4 regions of the Halobacillus sp. GSS1 genome follow, and region 1 is predicted to be linked to each of the others. Evidence: riboswitches for the same ligand, from Rfam matches in the RefSeq annotation. Region 1 holds a riboswitch; each other region holds the start of a gene.

Region 1 (4,247 bases):
GCCACATCCGGTTCGTTCAGCCGGAGGAGGAGCGCACCTCTTTAACGATGCCTCAGGTCAAGTCGTCATCAATCAACAGTCGGAATTATTACATTCAGAAGGAAGTCACACATGCGGGAGATGCCCTGCATAGGAGGACGATGACCACTTTTGATGAAGGGGAGGTCATCGTTTATTTGGAAACAGACCGGCCGGATTACGGAGAAACCGCGAATCAGTTTCTTGACCTGATTGAGCGGAGACTTCATGAGTTGTTGAAGGGGATTACGATCAGCTGGGGGATCTCCTGCCATAAAGGGGGGTATCAGGTTTTTCATAAAAGTTATGAAGAGGCGGAAACGGCACTGAAAATCGGTCAGCAGCATGAAGAAGGGGAGCGGACGTTTTTCAGTGATACACGGATGAATCGCTTGCTCATGGCTCTTTCTCATGAAGAAGAAATCGGAGCAATTGTCTATGATACGTTAGAGAAGCTGATTGATTATGACCAGAAACGGCAGACAGAACTCATTCATACGTTTATGGTCTACAACAAATACAACAGCAATGTCAGTCAGACCGCCCGTGCCCTGAATTTGCACCGTCAATCCTTGCTGCATAGATTGAGGAACATTGAACATTTGACTGGGCTTTCCCTGCTCAATGCGGACGATCTTTTTTTGTTGGAGTTGAGCGTCAGGTTGTGGCTATTGAAAAAGGTGGATGCATAGAGCGCCTCCTTTTTACGGCGCTCTATTTTTCATCTTTGACGGTCGTTTTCCATTCGCCCTGATTGGTCCCACGTCGATCCAGCTTGACGGTCCACTGGTCGGATTCTTTATCAAAAGAAAGCAGAGAAACTATCAGCACATCGGCCTTTTCCGGTTCTTTTTCAGATAATGCTGTAGAAAGAGCTTCAGAAGCTTTTAAGTCTGCTCCCTCTACTTCACTCATTTCAAGCTCCTGGACTTTTTCAGCGGTGGCTTGTTCAGGGTAGGACTCAGCGATATCCCCGTCTACCCAGACCTCGACCTGTTTGCCGACCCATAGACCTTTAGGAGCTCCGGATACCCACATGGCCCTTCCTTCCTCCCCTGACCCATCATCCATCGGTGTGACAACCAGAATACTGTCCTCATCCTGATCCATGACAAACCCGCTCATGTCCGGGTCGGATACTTCTGCTTCCACTTCCTTCTGGTCTACTTCCTCCGTTTCTGACAGCCCACATCCACTAAGGCATAAAGAGAAAAACATGAACATACCAGGCATCCATCTCATTTTCATCATTCACACACTCCTTATCTTCTTAATGATGACGTTTGAACGGGAGCAAAAGTTTCACATGACAGAAACATCCAATTTTGTTATGATGAAAATCACCAAGCGAATAAGTTTATGAAACTACTAGGGGAGCCTGAATGGGCTGAGAGGAAAGCGAGCGAGCTTTCTGACTCTTACAAACCTGATCTGGTTAATACCAGCGGAGGGAAGTAGTCTGACGATACGTGTATCGGCTTACTGCATACCAGGCCAGGTCCTCTAAGGATCTGGCTTTTTTATTTGCCTCCATTCTTCTCCCGTTTAGAAAGGTGGTGAAATATGAAAAACACAAAGCTACTCACAACGATGGCTGTGCTTGTGGCGATCGGGACGCTCGGGGCGCAATTCCTTTGGTTCCCGGCCGGTATTGCGAAAGCTTATCCTGTCCAGCATGCGGTTAATGTGATTGCGGCGGTGGTGCTTGGCCCCGTGCCGGCGGTCATGATTGCTTTTGTTATCGGGCTTTTACGTTTCTTATTAGGGGTCGGCACCTTTCTTGCTTTTCCGGGCGGGATGTTTGGTGCATTATTGGCAGGGATTTTTTACAGGATGTTTGAAAGAAAAAGTTCTGCGGTGATTGGTGAAGTGCTCGGTACTGGAGTCATCGGAGCTTTGGCATCTGTCCCGATCGCACACGTCTTGATGGGAAGTTCAGCTGGTGTTTTTGCATTTGTTCCTTCTTTTGTCGTAAGCAGTGTCTCGGGGGCTTTCATTGCTGCCTTCATTTTATCACGAGTGAAAGTTGAAAACATGATCTTACAACCATAATACACGGAAACTGCTAGGGGCGCGAGTATTCGCTGAGATAAGGAAACATTCCTTGGTCCCTCAATACCTGATCCGGGTCATGCCGGCGGAGGGAAGTAGTAAGAATCCCCTTCTGTCCTCTAGTAGCTTCCGAGAATAATAGGAGGCTCTACCATGTCTTTTTCCAAACAATTAAGAAATGAAAATCAGGATATCTATCAAAAAATATTCACTCATCCCTTCGTCCAGGGGATCGGGAAAGGAGAGGTATCAAAAGAAGCGTTGATTCATTATATCAAGGCTGATTATGAATATCTGAATGCTTTTATGCATGTGTATGGAATCGCTATTTCCAAGTCCCCTTGTAGAGAAGACATTCAACTGTTTAATAAGCAAATCGATTTTGTGTTGAACAGCGAGATCCATCCTCATAACAATTTTTGTGAACAGATTGGCGTTTCCTATGAAGAGCTTCAAGGGTATCCGTTGCCGCCGACTGCTGATCACTATATAAAGCATATGCTATTTCATGCCCATAATGGGGGGATCGGTGAAATATTAGCGGCCTTGCTTCCATGCCCGTGGACCTATTATGAAATCGGGGTCGAGCTTAAGAACCACTACCAGCCAGGGGTTGACCATCCTTTTCTCCCTTGGATCGATTTTTATGCCGATGCAGAGGTGAACAGTCTGACGGCGGTGTTATGTGAGCGGCTTGATCAGTATGCTGCACAAGCGTCTGAACTAGAAAAACAGCGGATGAGAGAAGCTTTTCGTAAAAGCTGTCAGCTGGAATATGCTTTTTGGGATATGGCTTACACACAAGAACAATGGCCTTGTGAAAAGGAGGTTGTGAGATGAGACAAGTATCATGTGCGCTGACAATTGCAGGGACTGATCCGAGTGGTGGCGCGGGTATACAGGCAGACTTGAAGACGTTCCAGGAATTGAAGAGTTACGGGATGAGTGTTGTAACTTCAGTCGTTTCCCAAAACACGACAGGTGTGAAGGATGTTCATCACCTCCCGGAAAACTTCATTAAGAGTCAACTGGAAGCTATTTCTGAGGATATGCCTGTTCATGCACTGAAAACTGGGATGATTGCCAATAAGGGGATGATGAAAGTCATCAGTGAATGGTTGAATGAAGTGGCTGCTCCTTACATCATGGACCCTGTCATGGTTGCCCAGAGCGGGGACCCTTTGATTGAAAAAGAAGATCAACGGTATTTAAAAGAATATCTTGTACCCAGGACATCACTCGTCACTCCTAACATCCCTGAAGCTGAAGTCCTTGTCGGAGGAAAAATTAAAACAGAAGCAGATATGAAAGAAGCAGCCGAAATAATTGTGAAAGATTTAGGTGCAGGAGCGTCTCTTGTCAAAGGGGGCCATCTCGATGGAAGAGCGGTTGATTTTCTATATGATGGTGGACGTGTCTATGAATTTGAATCTGAACGGATTAATTCTTCAAATACGCATGGCACAGGGTGCACGTACTCAGCAGCCATTACGGCTTACCTGAGTCAGGGACACGCTTTGCCACAAGCTGTCAAAGAAGCCAAATACTTCGTAACAGAAGCGATTCGCCACTCCTTCGACTTAGGAAAAGGAAGCGGACCGACCAATCATTTTGCTTTACGTGAGGAGGTTTTCAACAAATGGCTGTAAGTGTTATCGAAAGAGTAAGAACACAGCGCCCACTGATTCATCACATCACGAATTCAGTGGTGATGAATTTTACAGCGAACGGTCTTTTAGCTTTTGGAGGATCGCCGATCATGGCCAATGCCACACAGGAAGTGGCGGATGTCACCCGATTGTCTCAAGGACTGTTATTGAATATAGGAACGCTTCATGAAGAACAGGTGAAAGCCATGATCCTTGCTGGGAAAGCTGCAAATCAAATCGGCATTCCTATCGTCTTCGATCCTGTCGGCGCTCCTGCTACTCGTTATCGTTCAGATGCATGTCAGAGGATCTTGCAGGAGGTGACTCCGACGGTTATTAAAGGGAATGCCGGAGAACTTGCCCATCTCATCGGTCTGAATGTGGAAACGCAAGGCGTAGACTCCACAGGAGCAGCTGATTCCGAAGCCATCGTCCGCTTAGTAGCGGAGAAATATCAGACTGGAGCCGTCTGTACAGGAGAACAGGATGTCGGATGTATCGATGGGGATGTTTTTGTCAATGAAACAG
Region 2 (4,247 bases), on a different contig from region 1:
AATAAGGAATGATCGGGATGTAACGCTCATAAGGAAGCGTCAAGTTGGAATTGATTTGCGTTCGCACGCCGCGCTCATGGGCGTATTTCAAGAGGGGCACCACATAATTTTCCACCGATTTCTTCGACATCATCGGCTCTCCGCCCGTAATGCTCAGTGTACGCAGGTGAGGGATTTCATCAAGCCGCTTCCGGAGCAAGTCCATCGGCAAAGCTTCCGGATCCTTCGCACCTAACGTATATCCGACCGCGCAGTGCTCACAACGCATGTTGCAAAGCGTCGTCGTCGTAAATTCAATGTTCGATAAGGTCATTTTTCCGTGTTCTTCCACGTCCATATACGCTTCCCATGGATCGTAAGAAGGGGTAAGCGCCTGAAGCTTCATGTTCGTACTCATAAATTATGAAACTTCCTTTCTATTCAAATTTATTTCGGTCGATAACCTTTACCATTCTATCATTAATATGCCTAAAACCATACAATATGTATCGGAATTGTTACGGGATCTACTCCTATGCACCTGTGCATGTTTTATGGAAAGAGGAGAATAAGGGTGTGACATCGAATGATATGGGGTAACGACTAGCACAAGGGGGAGTCAGATCATGAAACAAACCGTACTCATTACAGGAGCATCCAGTGGATTCGGTTTCCATACAGCTGTGAAATGTGCAGAAAAAGGCTTTCGTGTCATCGCCACGATGAGAAATATAGAAAAAGCCGTAGCGTACGAAACATTGGACGAGGAGGTCCGTGACCGCATTGAAGTGTGGTCATTGGATGTGACGGATGAACAATCGATCGCGCGATTTTCAGAAAAAGTGAATACGCTGTATCGCTTGGACGTGCTTGTGAATAACGCCGGTTATGCGGTAGGTGGATTTCTTGAACAGGTGCCGCTTGAAACGTACCGTAAACAATTTGATACCAATGTTTTTGGTGTGATTGCCGTTACGAAAGCAGTTCTGCCCCTGATGCGTGCCCAGGGTAGTGGGAAGATTTTGAATGTCAGCAGTGTGAGCGGGTTGATCGGTTTTCCAGGCTTATCCGCTTATGTCTCATCCAAACACGCCTTGGAAGGCTTATCTGAAAGTCTCCGTTTCGAAGTGAAACCATTCGGAATTGATGTCGCTCTGATTGAGCCGGGCTCTTATCAGACCAATATTTGGTCGTCCGGTCTTGTTATGCCGGAAGCCGCCCAGGACCCTGAGTCTCCTTATGCCGAATACATAAAAGGATTGTGGAATGCTTTGAACAGTGAATCCCATGGCAATCCTCAGGATGTATCAGATCTGATGACGGGATTGATGGAAAAAGAAACCCTGGTGAAACTCCGCTATCCCATCGGTGCCGGTGTGAGAGCGAATGTGTGGTTCAAGCGCTTGCTGCCTTGGAAGTGGTTGGAAAATACCGTGCTACAAAAAATACTTGGAAAAGAGAAAGCCAAAGGAGTGGGATTGAATGGAAAACGTGATGCATGGAGCAGAGGAGATGCGCTTCGAGGGTAATGAAGTCGGTATCCTCATCTCTCATGGATTTACAGGAACGACCCAAAGTATGCAGCCTTTAGCTGAAGCCTATGCCAGAGCTGGTTACACCGTTTATTGTCCGAGATTAAAGGGTCATGGAACAAGTCCTGAGGATATGGAATCTACCTCACATATGGATTGGGTGCAATCCGTGGAAGAAGCTTATTCCTGGTTAAAAGACAGATGTTCAAAAATATTTGTCGTCGGTTTATCGATGGGTGGGACGCTTGCGTTGTATATGGCGAGTCAGTATCGGGACATTGAGGGAGTCATTCCAATCAATGCGGCTATCGATATCCCTGCACTGGAAAGTAGCCAGGGGACGGATGAACGCTTTTTAGATGCGATCGGTTCCGATATTAAAGATCCGGAGACGGTCGAACTTGCGTATGACCGCACGCCGGTGAAATCGATCGGAGAGCTGGTTGGATTGATGGGCATGGTCAAGGATAGACTGGATGAAATCCACTGCCCGATCATGATTTTCGTATCGGATGAGGATCACGTTGTACCTCCGCATAACTCAGAAGTCATTTTCGAATCGGTGTTTTCTGAACACAAGGAGATTATCCATCTGGAAAATAGTTATCATGTGGCGACTCTTGATCATGACAAGGATATGATCATTGAACGCACCTTGGAATTTTTCCAAATGTACACGAATACGAAGTGATTGCCCGGGAAATATAAAAGGTTTTGTAATCTAGTAAAAAGTTTATTATAATAGAGACAAATCAAGAAAAGTAAACGGTATAAAGCCTTCAAGGGGAGCCTCCGGCTGAGAGTGAACATTTCGTTCTGACCCTTCGAACCTGTCAGTTAGCACTGGCGTAGGGATGGCGGCTTTTTTGATGGTGCAATGCAGAATTGGGACTCCTCCATCAGGAAGCTTCCCTATTTGGCGTTGCTTTTTTTGTGTCTTTTTTTAGGAGGAATGTTGAAATGAGAAATCGTCGCGTTTTATTTCTCGTAGAAGTTGCGATTTTTTCAGCACTCGCATTATTGTTGGATATCATCCCGTTTTTATCATTTAAACTGTGGGCGCAGGGAGGTTCGGTTTCCTTTGCCATGGTCCCCGTATTCATCATGGCCTTCCGCTGGGGCTTGAAAGGTGGCGTCACCACCGGTCTTCTGTTAGGAATCTATCAAATCATGACCGGCGCCTATATTATGACACTACTTCAGGCGTTTTTCGACTATATCGTCGCCTTTGCAGTAATCGGAGCGGCTGGCATAGTAGCGAAACCGCTATGGAAGGCGATCCAATCGAAAGAGTCCCGTCGATTGATCGGATGGATTATTGTCGGCTGCCTGATTGGAAGCGTGCTCCGCTTTTTCGGACACTTTTTTGCAGGGATCGTTTTTTACGGCGAGTTCGCCCCTGAGGGACAGCCTGTCTGGTTGTATTCCCTCATCTATAATGGTGGGTACATGCTCCCGGCGTTTATCTTAAGCAGTATCGTCGTCAGTCTCCTATTTGTAAAACGACCAAAATTATTAAGCCATTAAACAAAATCCCCCGTGCGATGTTCTGACATCGAATGGGGGATTTTTAATAGTTCTTCCTTCTATGAATTTCCACAAACGCCGCCTTTTCTTGAGAATTCAGTTTCGAGATGTCTCCAGGGTTCGTTGCCTGGTTAAGCGTTAGGGGTGGCTGGGAAGCCACTCGCTTTCCTGTGGGGGAGCGCCGAGCTTCCTCGGACTGCGTCCTACGGGATCTTGTCTATCTCCTTCTCCCACGGGAGTCTCGCAGCTTCCAAGCCACCCCATTTCATATAAGAGGAGAAACGAACCCCTATACAGAGATGGAGTGTCTACCACTCTTCCATCTAGAGTGGGTATCAAACTTCTGTATCAAGCTTTCACTTTCTGAATGCCCACTGGGCAGAATTAATATTATCCTCTTCCCAATACCATACAAACTCATTTTAGAGTAGTGGTTTCGAGAATCTTCCAAGAGAAAGGGGCGGAGGGGAATGGCGAGACTCCTAACATAAGTGTGCAGGCGCCTTGATAAGCGGCGTATGGACTGGACTGAACTGGCGGAGATAAAGGAAACACGAAGAACGGAGTGATTCGATGTTGACTTATCGTACAGAAGCGAGGGAAGTCTCACTAGCCGCTAGGCGCCAGAACCGGATAACTAGGAGGAAAAAAGTGCAGGGTGAGACCCCGCAAGGCGTCAGCCTGAGGAGGCTCGTCGCGCTCCCGCGGAAAGCGAGCTATTCCCCGTAGCCCCTATCCACTCAAAAAACATCTCGAAACGGAGTCTTCCACAATCCTGCCATATCGTTCAATAAACTATGTTTTTTTTATTTTTTCTTCTATTGAGGTTTGAGACAGGACATTATAGTGAAAATAAAATAAGCACTCAAGTTGAGGAGGCTACATAATGGACCGTTTGAAGCGGATTGGAAAGAGTAAGTGGTTTTGGATCATTGTCGCTATTATCGCTATTTTAAGTGTCACCATTGCTTATCATACTTCATGGAAAGCTCTTCCTGAGGGGATCTCTTATGAAGGAGAGAAGCATCAGATGGAAAATATCGAGTTTTTCCGTGATTTAACATACGAAGACGAAGCAGGGAAGACGGTGCATGATCTTCAGGTTTTTGAAGAGATCAACCGGACAATAGGGGAGGCTGAAGACTTCATTGTGGCCGATATGTTTCTATTCAATGGGTACACAAATGGTAAGAACGAGTTTCCTGACAT
Region 3 (4,247 bases), on a different contig from region 1:
AACTGTTACTTCGTTGATGATGAAAATTCCAAGGATTTATTTTTAGGCTATGCCGTGGCTGCTTTGCGCCTTCAAGAGCAATTAAAACAAGAGAATATCACGGTTGATGCGGACAACCCCCTGGTGGTTTATTTACCTTGCGGTGTAGGAGGAGGTCCTGCGGGGATCACTTATGGACTGAAGTATGTTTTCGGGGATCATGTGCACTGTTATTTTGCAGAGCCGACCAGCTCTCCGTGCATGATGCTTGGACTTGCCACAGGAAAACATGAGGACATTTCTGTTCAGGATATCGGGCTTGATAATAAGACGGAAGCTGATGGATTAGCTGTTGGACGACCATCAGCTCTGGCTGGCAGGCTGGTAGAAAATATGGTGAACGGCATTTATACGATCAACGACGAAAACTTGTACAAGCTTTTAGCCCTTTTGAATGAATCAGAAGGTATTTCCCTCGAACCATCGGCACTTGCAGGCATGTACGGCCCTGCTTCCATCGACATTCAACAACAGTTAGACGGCATGTATGGCTCCCGGTTAAATCATGCTACTCATTTAGTCTGGGCAACAGGTGGAAGTTTGGTGCCAAAAGATATTATGGAAGGCTTTGTTTCTAAAGGCACATCATTTCTTCGTCATGAGGAATAGAAGAAATTAACCTGGTGAAGGGCTCCTCGTAACCTCAGTAATGAAGCCAGGGGGTTCTTCCGCTTCTACTCTTCCTTCATGATACACAGAAAAATAGCATATTTTCCAAATAGAACACTTCTATTCATTTAGAAATACGTGAGTGAGATGAGGGAGCACTAGAACTGCCCCCACTTCAGATAAAAGTCGAAGAGGGAGAGGAATGCTTTAAATTGAAAAAAATCATAGCGCTATTAATTACTACCTTCTTTTTTATAGCAGGCTGTTCTGATAACCCGGATGATAATAAACAGGGAGAATCGCCACTACCTGCTGAAGGTTTAGAAGTGATAGCAGATAATTTGGAAGTTCCATGGTCCATCGAAAAAATGGAAGATACCTTTTATTTAACAGAAAGATCAGGGAACATTGTCAAAATTGAAGATGGTGAAGTAGAAAGGCAAAGCGTAGAGCTTGAAGAAGAGGTTTCCACAGCTTCAGAGGCAGGATTGCTTGGGTTTGTTCTTGCCCCTGACTTTTCCGAATCGAACCTTGCCTATGCCTATTACACGTATGAAGATGGGGAAGAACAATTTAATCGGATCGTAATGCTTCGGTTGGAAGATCGTGTATGGAGAGAAGAGGATCTGCTTCTTAACCAAATCCCCAGCGGTACTTACCATCATGGAGGAAGACTTAAAATAGGTCCTGATGAAAAACTCTACGCTACAGCTGGGGATGCATCTGATCCTGAAATAGCCCAAGACCTGGATTCATTAGGTGGAAAAATTTTAAGAATGAACGTAGATGGATCGATCCCGGATGATAATCCATTTGAGGATTCCTATGTATATAGCTTTGGACATCGCAACCCTCAAGGGATGACTTGGTTGTCAGATGGTACGATGTATGCAAGTGAACATGGGGATAATGCAAACGATGAAATTAATTTGATTGAAGCTGGTCAAAATTACGGATGGCCGGTTATAGAAGGCTCTGAAGAACAAGAAGGAATGGTTTCGCCTCTATTCACTTCTGGAGATAGCTCCACCTGGGCACCATCTGGAATGGACAATTTTGAAGGAAAACTTTATGTTGCAGCATTAAGGGGTTCTGCCGTTTTAGAATTCGACCTTGAAACAGGTGAATACCGTGAAGTGATCGCTGGTGTTGGCCGGGTTCGGGATGTACAAATAAAAGATAACAATCTTTATTTCATTAGTAATAATACAGATGGTCGTGGAAATCCACAGGACAATGATGACAAGCTATATAAAATTTCTCTCTCAGAACTGGATTAACTACTGAAGAGTAACCGGTCAAAATCGGTCCATGCGATAGAGCGCTTCCGTCACGAAGCGCTCTTTGTTATCCATCTCTTCTGTGAAATGTTAGATGCTTCTAAAAGTTACCATTCATGATAGTTTTGGAGGAATGTTTTGACAATTATTTAGAACATGTTACGATATCATTGAAATCAAAAATCATAGACGATCCACTAGGGGTGCCTTCTCATAAGGCTGAGATTAAAGTGTAGCTTTAAGACTCTTAGAACCTGATCTGGTTGATACCAGCGTAGGGAAGTGGCGGTTACGTGTATCTTAAGCTACATATAGATGTTTACACATGAAACCACTTTCTTCACGCATATGAAGAAAGTGGTTTTTTTTGTGTCTGGAAATAGATGCATAGATTGCTTGCGTCTTATTTCTTTTTTCCTTGACCGTGGATCGTCGGGAAAAGGAGAGAGTGACAATGAAATTTTCACAACAGATTCGCGAAGCGGTGGATCCTATTTGGGAGGCAAGTTTCAACCATCCGTTTGTAAAAGGGATTGGAGAAGGGACGTTATCGCTCGACCAGTTTCGCTACTACGTCCTTCAGGATTCTTATTATTTATCCCACTTTTCCAGAGTGCAGGCGATGGGAGCCGCGAAGTCAGAGGACATGAAAACAATGGCCAGTATGGCTTCTCATGCTCAAGGGACGTATGAAGCAGAGATGGAGCTTCATGAGAACTTTTCAAAAAGGCTAGGGATTACAAAGGAGGAGCGCAACCAGTTCACTCCTTCTCCGACGGCTTATGCGTACGCATCCCATATGTACCGAGGAGCCTACCACGGGGACTTGGGGGAGATCATCGCTACGATTCTTCCGTGCTATTGGCTTTATTATGAAGTCGGGGAGCACTTGAAAGATCATCAGCCGGAAGAACCGATTTATCAGGAATGGATTGGCACCTATGGCGGGGATTGGTTCCGAACGCTCGTAGAGGAGCAGATTCAACGTCTTGATGATCTGGCGGAATTGAAATCGGAAGCTGGCCGTGAGCGGATGAAAGAGTTGTTTGTGATCAGCAGTCAGTATGAGTACCAGTTTTGGGAAATGGCATATGTCATGGAAGAATGGCCATTTGATATGAGAACTTCTCTCTTGGCAGGAAAAGGAGAATGAATCGTGAGTCCTTCCATTCACTTGATCTCGACAGGAAAGCAGACGATTTCTGAACTAACCGAGACAGTGAGCGCGGTCCAACAGCAAGTTGATTTTCTCCACATTCGGGAAAAACATCGGTCCGCTGCTGAAATTTTTGATGGGATTCAACAGGTGACGGAGACCGGTTTTCCAATGGATCGTATTATCATCAACGACAGGGCAGATGTAGCTTCTGTTGCAGGATGTTTCGGGGTGCAGTTGACTCACCATAGTCTCCCAGTCGCACAAGTGAAGCAATCCTTTCCCGGTCTGAATGTAGGAAAATCCGTTCATTCACTAAAAGAGGCCATAGGTGCGGAAGAGGAAGGAGCGGATTTTCTCCTATACGGAAATATCTATCCAACCTCCTCCAAGCCGGGAAAAGCGGGGAAAGGATTGGATTCGCTCCGTGAAATCATACGGCATGTCGGGTGTCCGGTTGTTGGCATCGGCGGGATATCTCCTGAGCGGGCAGGTGATGTCATTCGTACCGGAGCGCAGGGAATGGCAGTCATGTCTGGCATTCTACAGGCGGAGGATCCTGGGGAAGCAGCACAGGCTTACAGGAAGGAAATCGATAGAGGGAGGATGTTATGAATAAGCATTATGAAAGGATTGTTGTCGGAGCTGGTGTGATCGGCAGTTCCATCGCCTATCATTTGGCACAGCGTGGACGCTCTGTTCTTCTCCTGGAGCGGGGGACGATCGCCTGCAAAGCATCTTCAGCTGCAGCTGGCATGCTTGGAGCGCAATCGGAACTAAAAGACCGGAACGACTCATTGTATTCACTGGCTACAGCAAGTCGCGCGATGTTTCCAGCGCTGTCTGAAGAATTGAAAGCGTATAGCGGCATTGATATTGGTTTGCAGCAAAACGGCATCTATAAAATTGCTACAAATGAAGGAGAAAGGGAAGAGCTAATCGCCTATGGGGAAGTTCAAAGAAACCGCGGGGAGGAAGCGAGATGGATGGAGCCTTCTGAATTGCAAAGAGAAGAACCGGCGGTGTCCTCCCAGCTGAGCGGTGCCTTATTTCTCCCGAATGACGGGCAAGTTTCCGCTCCCGATTTGTCGAAGGCTTTTGCCATGTCAGCGGTAGAGCTTGGAGCCGAACTTTTAGAATACACCGATGTACAAGGTTTAATT
Region 4 (4,247 bases), on a different contig from region 1:
ACAGCCTCTGCTTCCAACAACACCTTCCCAGCAGATAGGACAGGACGGTTTTCTGTGAGAGTGATGGCCGGCATGTCTCCGATGTGAAGCGGATAGGGCGGTGTCCACCCCTGTTCCAGCGCTGTCCTTGTGGCATAAGGAAGCTGGATGCCCATCTCATGAATGTCCCGAGCGTACGTTTTCAAATGATCGTGCAGCGGACCATCGTAGGCAAGTTCTCCTTTTTCATTAATAATAAGGACCCGTACCAACAAATCGAGCCAGCCTTCCAACTTATGCTCGATGACAAGCAGAGTGAAAGAATTCTCCTGTTTCAACCTTTTCAGAAGCTGAATGAATTCCTTCCTCGCCACCGGATCCAGATTCGCCGTCGGTTCATCGAGAATCAATACTTCCGGTTCCATGGCGAGGATGCAGGCAAGGGCGATTTTCTGCTTCTGGCCACCGGAGAGGGAGGAGATGTCCGCTGTTTTGTAGACTTCCATTCCAACCTGACGCAGTGCTTGGTCCACTTTTTCCACCATTGACGCATGAGGTGTATTCAAGTTTTCAAGACCAAAGGCCACTTCATCTTCGACCGTGATCATGCAGAACTGTGTCTCGGGATCCTGAAAAACGACGCCGACGTTCTGCGCCATTTCACCGGCAGGATAGGAGTCGGTCCGCTGACCTTGCACGAGAACTTCTCCATTCATGGCACCATCTAATTCACGAGGATAGAGCCCGTTCAAACAGTGGGTGAGGGAGCTTTTTCCCGAACCGCTCGGACCAAGGATCAGCATGTTTTCTCCTTCCTCGATGGAAAAAGTCAGACGCGACAGCACAGGCTTCTGCCTTTCCTCATAACGGAGGGTAAGGTCCTCGACGCGGATCACTTCCTGACTCATGCCGCATGCTTCCTTCGATGTTCTTTTCCTAGAGCGAAGCTTGAGAGGACACCTGTCTTCGCTAAGGCGTCACTGAGCGCTTTGCCTGCGACACCTGAGATGATCGCACCACTGATGATGCGGGCGATGAACATGGCGACGACGTACCCTGTGCTGAGAGCTGCGTAGCCGGAAAGGAAGTACCCCCAGACGAAGCTGAACACCGCAGCCATCACACCGGCAAGCATAAGGGTGAACAGGTCATAGCGCTTATACCTTGTCATAGCGAACGCCGATTCTGCTCCGAGCCCCTGAATCATCCCTGAAACGAGCAACATCGGACCGACCGCATTGCCGAGCAATACCTCAACGGCTGCCGCAATCGTTTCTGATAAAAACGCGGCGCCAGGTTTACGAATGATGTAAGCCGCAATGATCGACACGATGAACCAGATGCCGAAAATGAGGTCATATCCGATCGGACCGAAAAACCCGACGAGAATTTTCCCGACCGGAAGGAAGGCTAGATACACGACCGCAAAGACGACAGAAAGGACGGACATGACGACGATTTCTTTCAGTTTCCAGCTGTTCATTTGTGATCATCCTTATGGGAAGGGCTGTTGGCAGAGACCGTCACGGTCATCACCGTATGTGAAGAGCCGCTCGCTTCCGTCTCTCTGAACACATCCTCAAGTCCATTGAAAATGTCACGCGTATCTCCGTCGAGACGGGTGGAGTAGTGGGCAGGCGTGACTTCAACGCCTTTTTCTTTCATCGCTTCGATTTGACGGTAGATTGTGTCCATGTAGTCCCCGCCACCCATGGGATACAAAGAGAACTTCGCCGCGATGTGTTGTTCAATTTCTCTGGAGTGAGGCTTGTTCAATCGTTCTTCTGATTCATCCATATGAACATCACCGGCCGAATCGCCCGGACAGCCGATCGAAAAGGTCCCTTGAAAAGCGACATGAACACCCGTTTTCGCGATATGTAACAGAATCGCTTCGGTGACATCAAAGACATGCTCCATCCGGCCGCGCACCGTCGTCGTGACGTCATCCGTCTTCATCCACACTTTCGAGCTGTCCACCTCATTCAGACTAGCCTTGATGTAATCCACGAAGTTGTCGGCCATCGGATGCACGGAAAAAGAGCACCCCGCGATTCTTGAAGTTCCCCAGTTGTTTTCCATTTCTAATTCCTCCTTTTTTTGAGTACAAAAAAAACTGCATCCCACGGGAATGCAGTCTACCAATCATAAAGGAAGAACCAGTCAGGTCCTTGTGAATGTCGACTGCACTTCCCCACGCTAGTATTATCTAGTTCGGGTTCCAAGGGTCGGAATTTTTCCTCTCAGCCGCCTCAAGCAGCTCCCCCAGTGCAACACGCGTATGCAATTCTTGTACGTTGCTTCCATCGTAGCGGAGAGTCATAGATTTGTAAACCACCTTTTTCCTGAAAAAACAAATGGACCGGACCGCCAAACGGCGGATCCGGTCCATTCCTTATGCTTTCGACAAGCGTAACTTCATCACATTCTCATCTATGAAACAATCGATATAGGGTACGCGTTCATAAGGGTAATACGTGAGGGAGGTGGGGATCACTTCCATCATTTGATACAGGTCCTCTGTTGAAGCCACATCATTCAAAACCAATTGGACGTCTTCACCAGTCATCGAGGAGAACTTGGCCGAAGTGTAACCTTCATTTTTCATAAATTGGAGTAGATCCATTGTAGTCTCCTTATTATCTGACCTTGAACCTTACATTTTCCCTAAATAGCAAATTCCGAAACATCGGTCATGACATTTCCTTCACGACATCTCTCTAACTGTTATTCTACTATAATAAGACAAAAGAAGGAAGCAAAGAGTTTCGACAAAAAAACAGGAGCTGCATCGCTTCTTGTCGTCCATCAGTAATAAGGGGAAATCATCAAGTAGACGATGACTCCAGTGAGACTGACGTACAGCCATAACGGCATCGTCCAACGCGCGATTTTCCTGTGCTTATCGACCTTCATCGCAAGTCCGCGGAACAAAGTGAGTAGCGCAAGTGGTACGATGAGGGCTGCCAGTACGATATGGGTGATCAAAATGAAATAATAGATGCCGGCAACGATCCCTTCGCCGCCGAAGGACGTCGACTCTGCCATCGAATGGTACGTCAGGTACGAAACGAGGAAAAGAGCCGTCGATGTGAAGGCAGCGAAAATGAAGCGCTTGTGCCACTTCACGTTTTTCCTGATGATCATGAACAAGGCAGCAACCAGGAACACGAACGTAAAGGAATTCAAGACCGCATTCAGAAGGGGGAGGAGTTTAATATTGAAACCGAGATCCCCGTCGACTTTAGGTAAGAACAATAAGGCCACAACAATAAGGTTGATGGCGATGGAAAGCCCCACGACCCATGGGACGTAATTGAATTTTTTCATGGTATCGATCCTTTCTCAATCTCTTTATATAGAATCCTAGTCAAGTATAAAGAAAGAGAGAGGAGAATGCTATGACAGAAAACGCACAATTTGTCGAGGGAACACATTTTAATTGAAAACAGGACGCACGCAGGCCTTCGAAACATGAAAAAAGGCATGTCATGAATAAAGAGATGGGGCAAAAGCTCCATCTCTTTTTCTTCGTTCTGGGTGAATGGGCAAACCGATGACGACGAAAACCCATAGGATACTACACAGAAAGGAGGGACTTCGATGTCCGAAAGAAACTTGTTCCTCAGATTCATAGGCACAGGACTCGAATTCATTGTATCCGGCTTCCTCGCCATTCTCTACACAGCAACGCAGGACACTGGGCGCGGCTTCGATCCGAACCCCGTCTTTTGGAAAGCCTTCATCATCATCCATGTCTCGCTTCTCCTCGTCATTCCGCTGCTTGCGAAAGGAAGGACGCTCGGCATGCTGTTGATGCATCTCACCATTGAAACGAATGCAGGAAAGCCGCCGAACTTCATGCAGATTCTCATCCGTGTGATCCTCGGGTTCGGCCCGGTCATCCTTACCCAGGGAATGTGGTATTGGATTTCCTTCGTTACCGGTTTGATGGATCCGAAAGGGAGAGGGTGGAGTGAGATGATCTCTTTTACGACGATAAAATGGAAAGAGCCTCCACCGGAATAGGAGACTCAGGACGCAGTTGGTTTCCGGTATCGGAACAAGCTTGCACTTATTAAAATGAATGTGATCAACACAAGGATCCACATCGCATCCCGGTAAGCAGAAAATGATAGGGACTGGATCCAGTCGTGATAAAGTTCGATCGCGAGCCAGCCGATCGGGAAAATCGGCGCCGCTTTTGCATAGGAAGCATTCAGGGCTGCCTTTCCTTCCTCCGTTTTTCCCTTCTTCCCCCAAGTAAA

The links. Region 1 has a riboswitch for thiamine pyrophosphate ahead of tenA (thiaminase II). Riboswitches for the same ligand answer to the same signal wherever they lie in the genome.
Region 2: it holds a riboswitch for thiamine pyrophosphate, as region 1 does, so the genes downstream of both, thiT (energy-coupled thiamine transporter ThiT) here and tenA (thiaminase II) in region 1, are expected to answer to the same signal.
Region 3: it holds a riboswitch for thiamine pyrophosphate, as region 1 does, so the genes downstream of both, tenA (thiaminase II) here and tenA (thiaminase II) in region 1, are expected to answer to the same signal.
Region 4: it holds a riboswitch for thiamine pyrophosphate, as region 1 does, so the genes downstream of both, J0K78_RS03450 (YkoF family thiamine/hydroxymethylpyrimidine-binding protein) here and tenA (thiaminase II) in region 1, are expected to answer to the same signal.

The regions. Positions count from the first base shown of each region.
Region 1 covers NZ_JAFLHE010000003.1:259,428-263,674, forward strand. Annotated here, with positions in the region: gene J0K78_RS09720 (PucR family transcriptional regulator) at 1-710, shown strand, start outside; gene J0K78_RS09725 (DUF3221 domain-containing protein) at 733-1,269, opposite strand; TPP riboswitch at 1,379-1,488, shown strand; gene thiW (energy coupling factor transporter S component ThiW) at 1,582-2,070, shown strand; TPP riboswitch at 2,076-2,181, shown strand; gene tenA (thiaminase II) at 2,224-2,910, shown strand; gene thiD (bifunctional hydroxymethylpyrimidine kinase/phosphomethylpyrimidine kinase) at 2,907-3,719, shown strand; gene thiM (hydroxyethylthiazole kinase) at 3,710-4,247, shown strand, end outside.
Region 2 covers NZ_JAFLHE010000002.1:350,598-354,844, forward strand. Annotated here, with positions in the region: gene yfkAB (radical SAM/CxCxxxxC motif protein YfkAB) at 1-397, opposite strand, end outside; gene J0K78_RS08245 (SDR family oxidoreductase) at 603-1,508, shown strand; gene J0K78_RS08250 (alpha/beta hydrolase) at 1,462-2,202, shown strand; TPP riboswitch at 2,284-2,383, shown strand; gene thiT (energy-coupled thiamine transporter ThiT) at 2,472-3,038, shown strand; gene J0K78_RS08260 (phospholipase D family protein) at 3,925-4,247, shown strand, end outside.
Region 3 covers NZ_JAFLHE010000001.1:619,116-623,362, reverse strand. Annotated here, with positions in the region: gene J0K78_RS03235 (D-serine ammonia-lyase) at 1-648, shown strand, start outside; gene J0K78_RS03230 (PQQ-dependent sugar dehydrogenase) at 861-1,928, shown strand; TPP riboswitch at 2,118-2,226, shown strand; gene tenA (thiaminase II) at 2,383-3,081, shown strand; gene J0K78_RS03220 (thiamine phosphate synthase) at 3,085-3,699, shown strand; gene thiO (glycine oxidase ThiO) at 3,696-4,247, shown strand, end outside.
Region 4 covers NZ_JAFLHE010000001.1:674,823-679,069, reverse strand. Annotated here, with positions in the region: gene J0K78_RS03460 (ABC transporter ATP-binding protein) at 1-887, opposite strand, end outside; gene J0K78_RS03455 (ECF transporter S component) at 884-1,462, opposite strand; gene J0K78_RS03450 (YkoF family thiamine/hydroxymethylpyrimidine-binding protein) at 1,459-2,061, opposite strand; TPP riboswitch at 2,154-2,256, opposite strand; gene J0K78_RS03445 (hypothetical protein) at 2,375-2,605, opposite strand; gene J0K78_RS03440 (DUF420 domain-containing protein) at 2,788-3,309, opposite strand; gene J0K78_RS03435 (RDD family protein) at 3,583-4,008, shown strand; gene J0K78_RS03430 (hypothetical protein) at 4,014-4,247, opposite strand, start outside.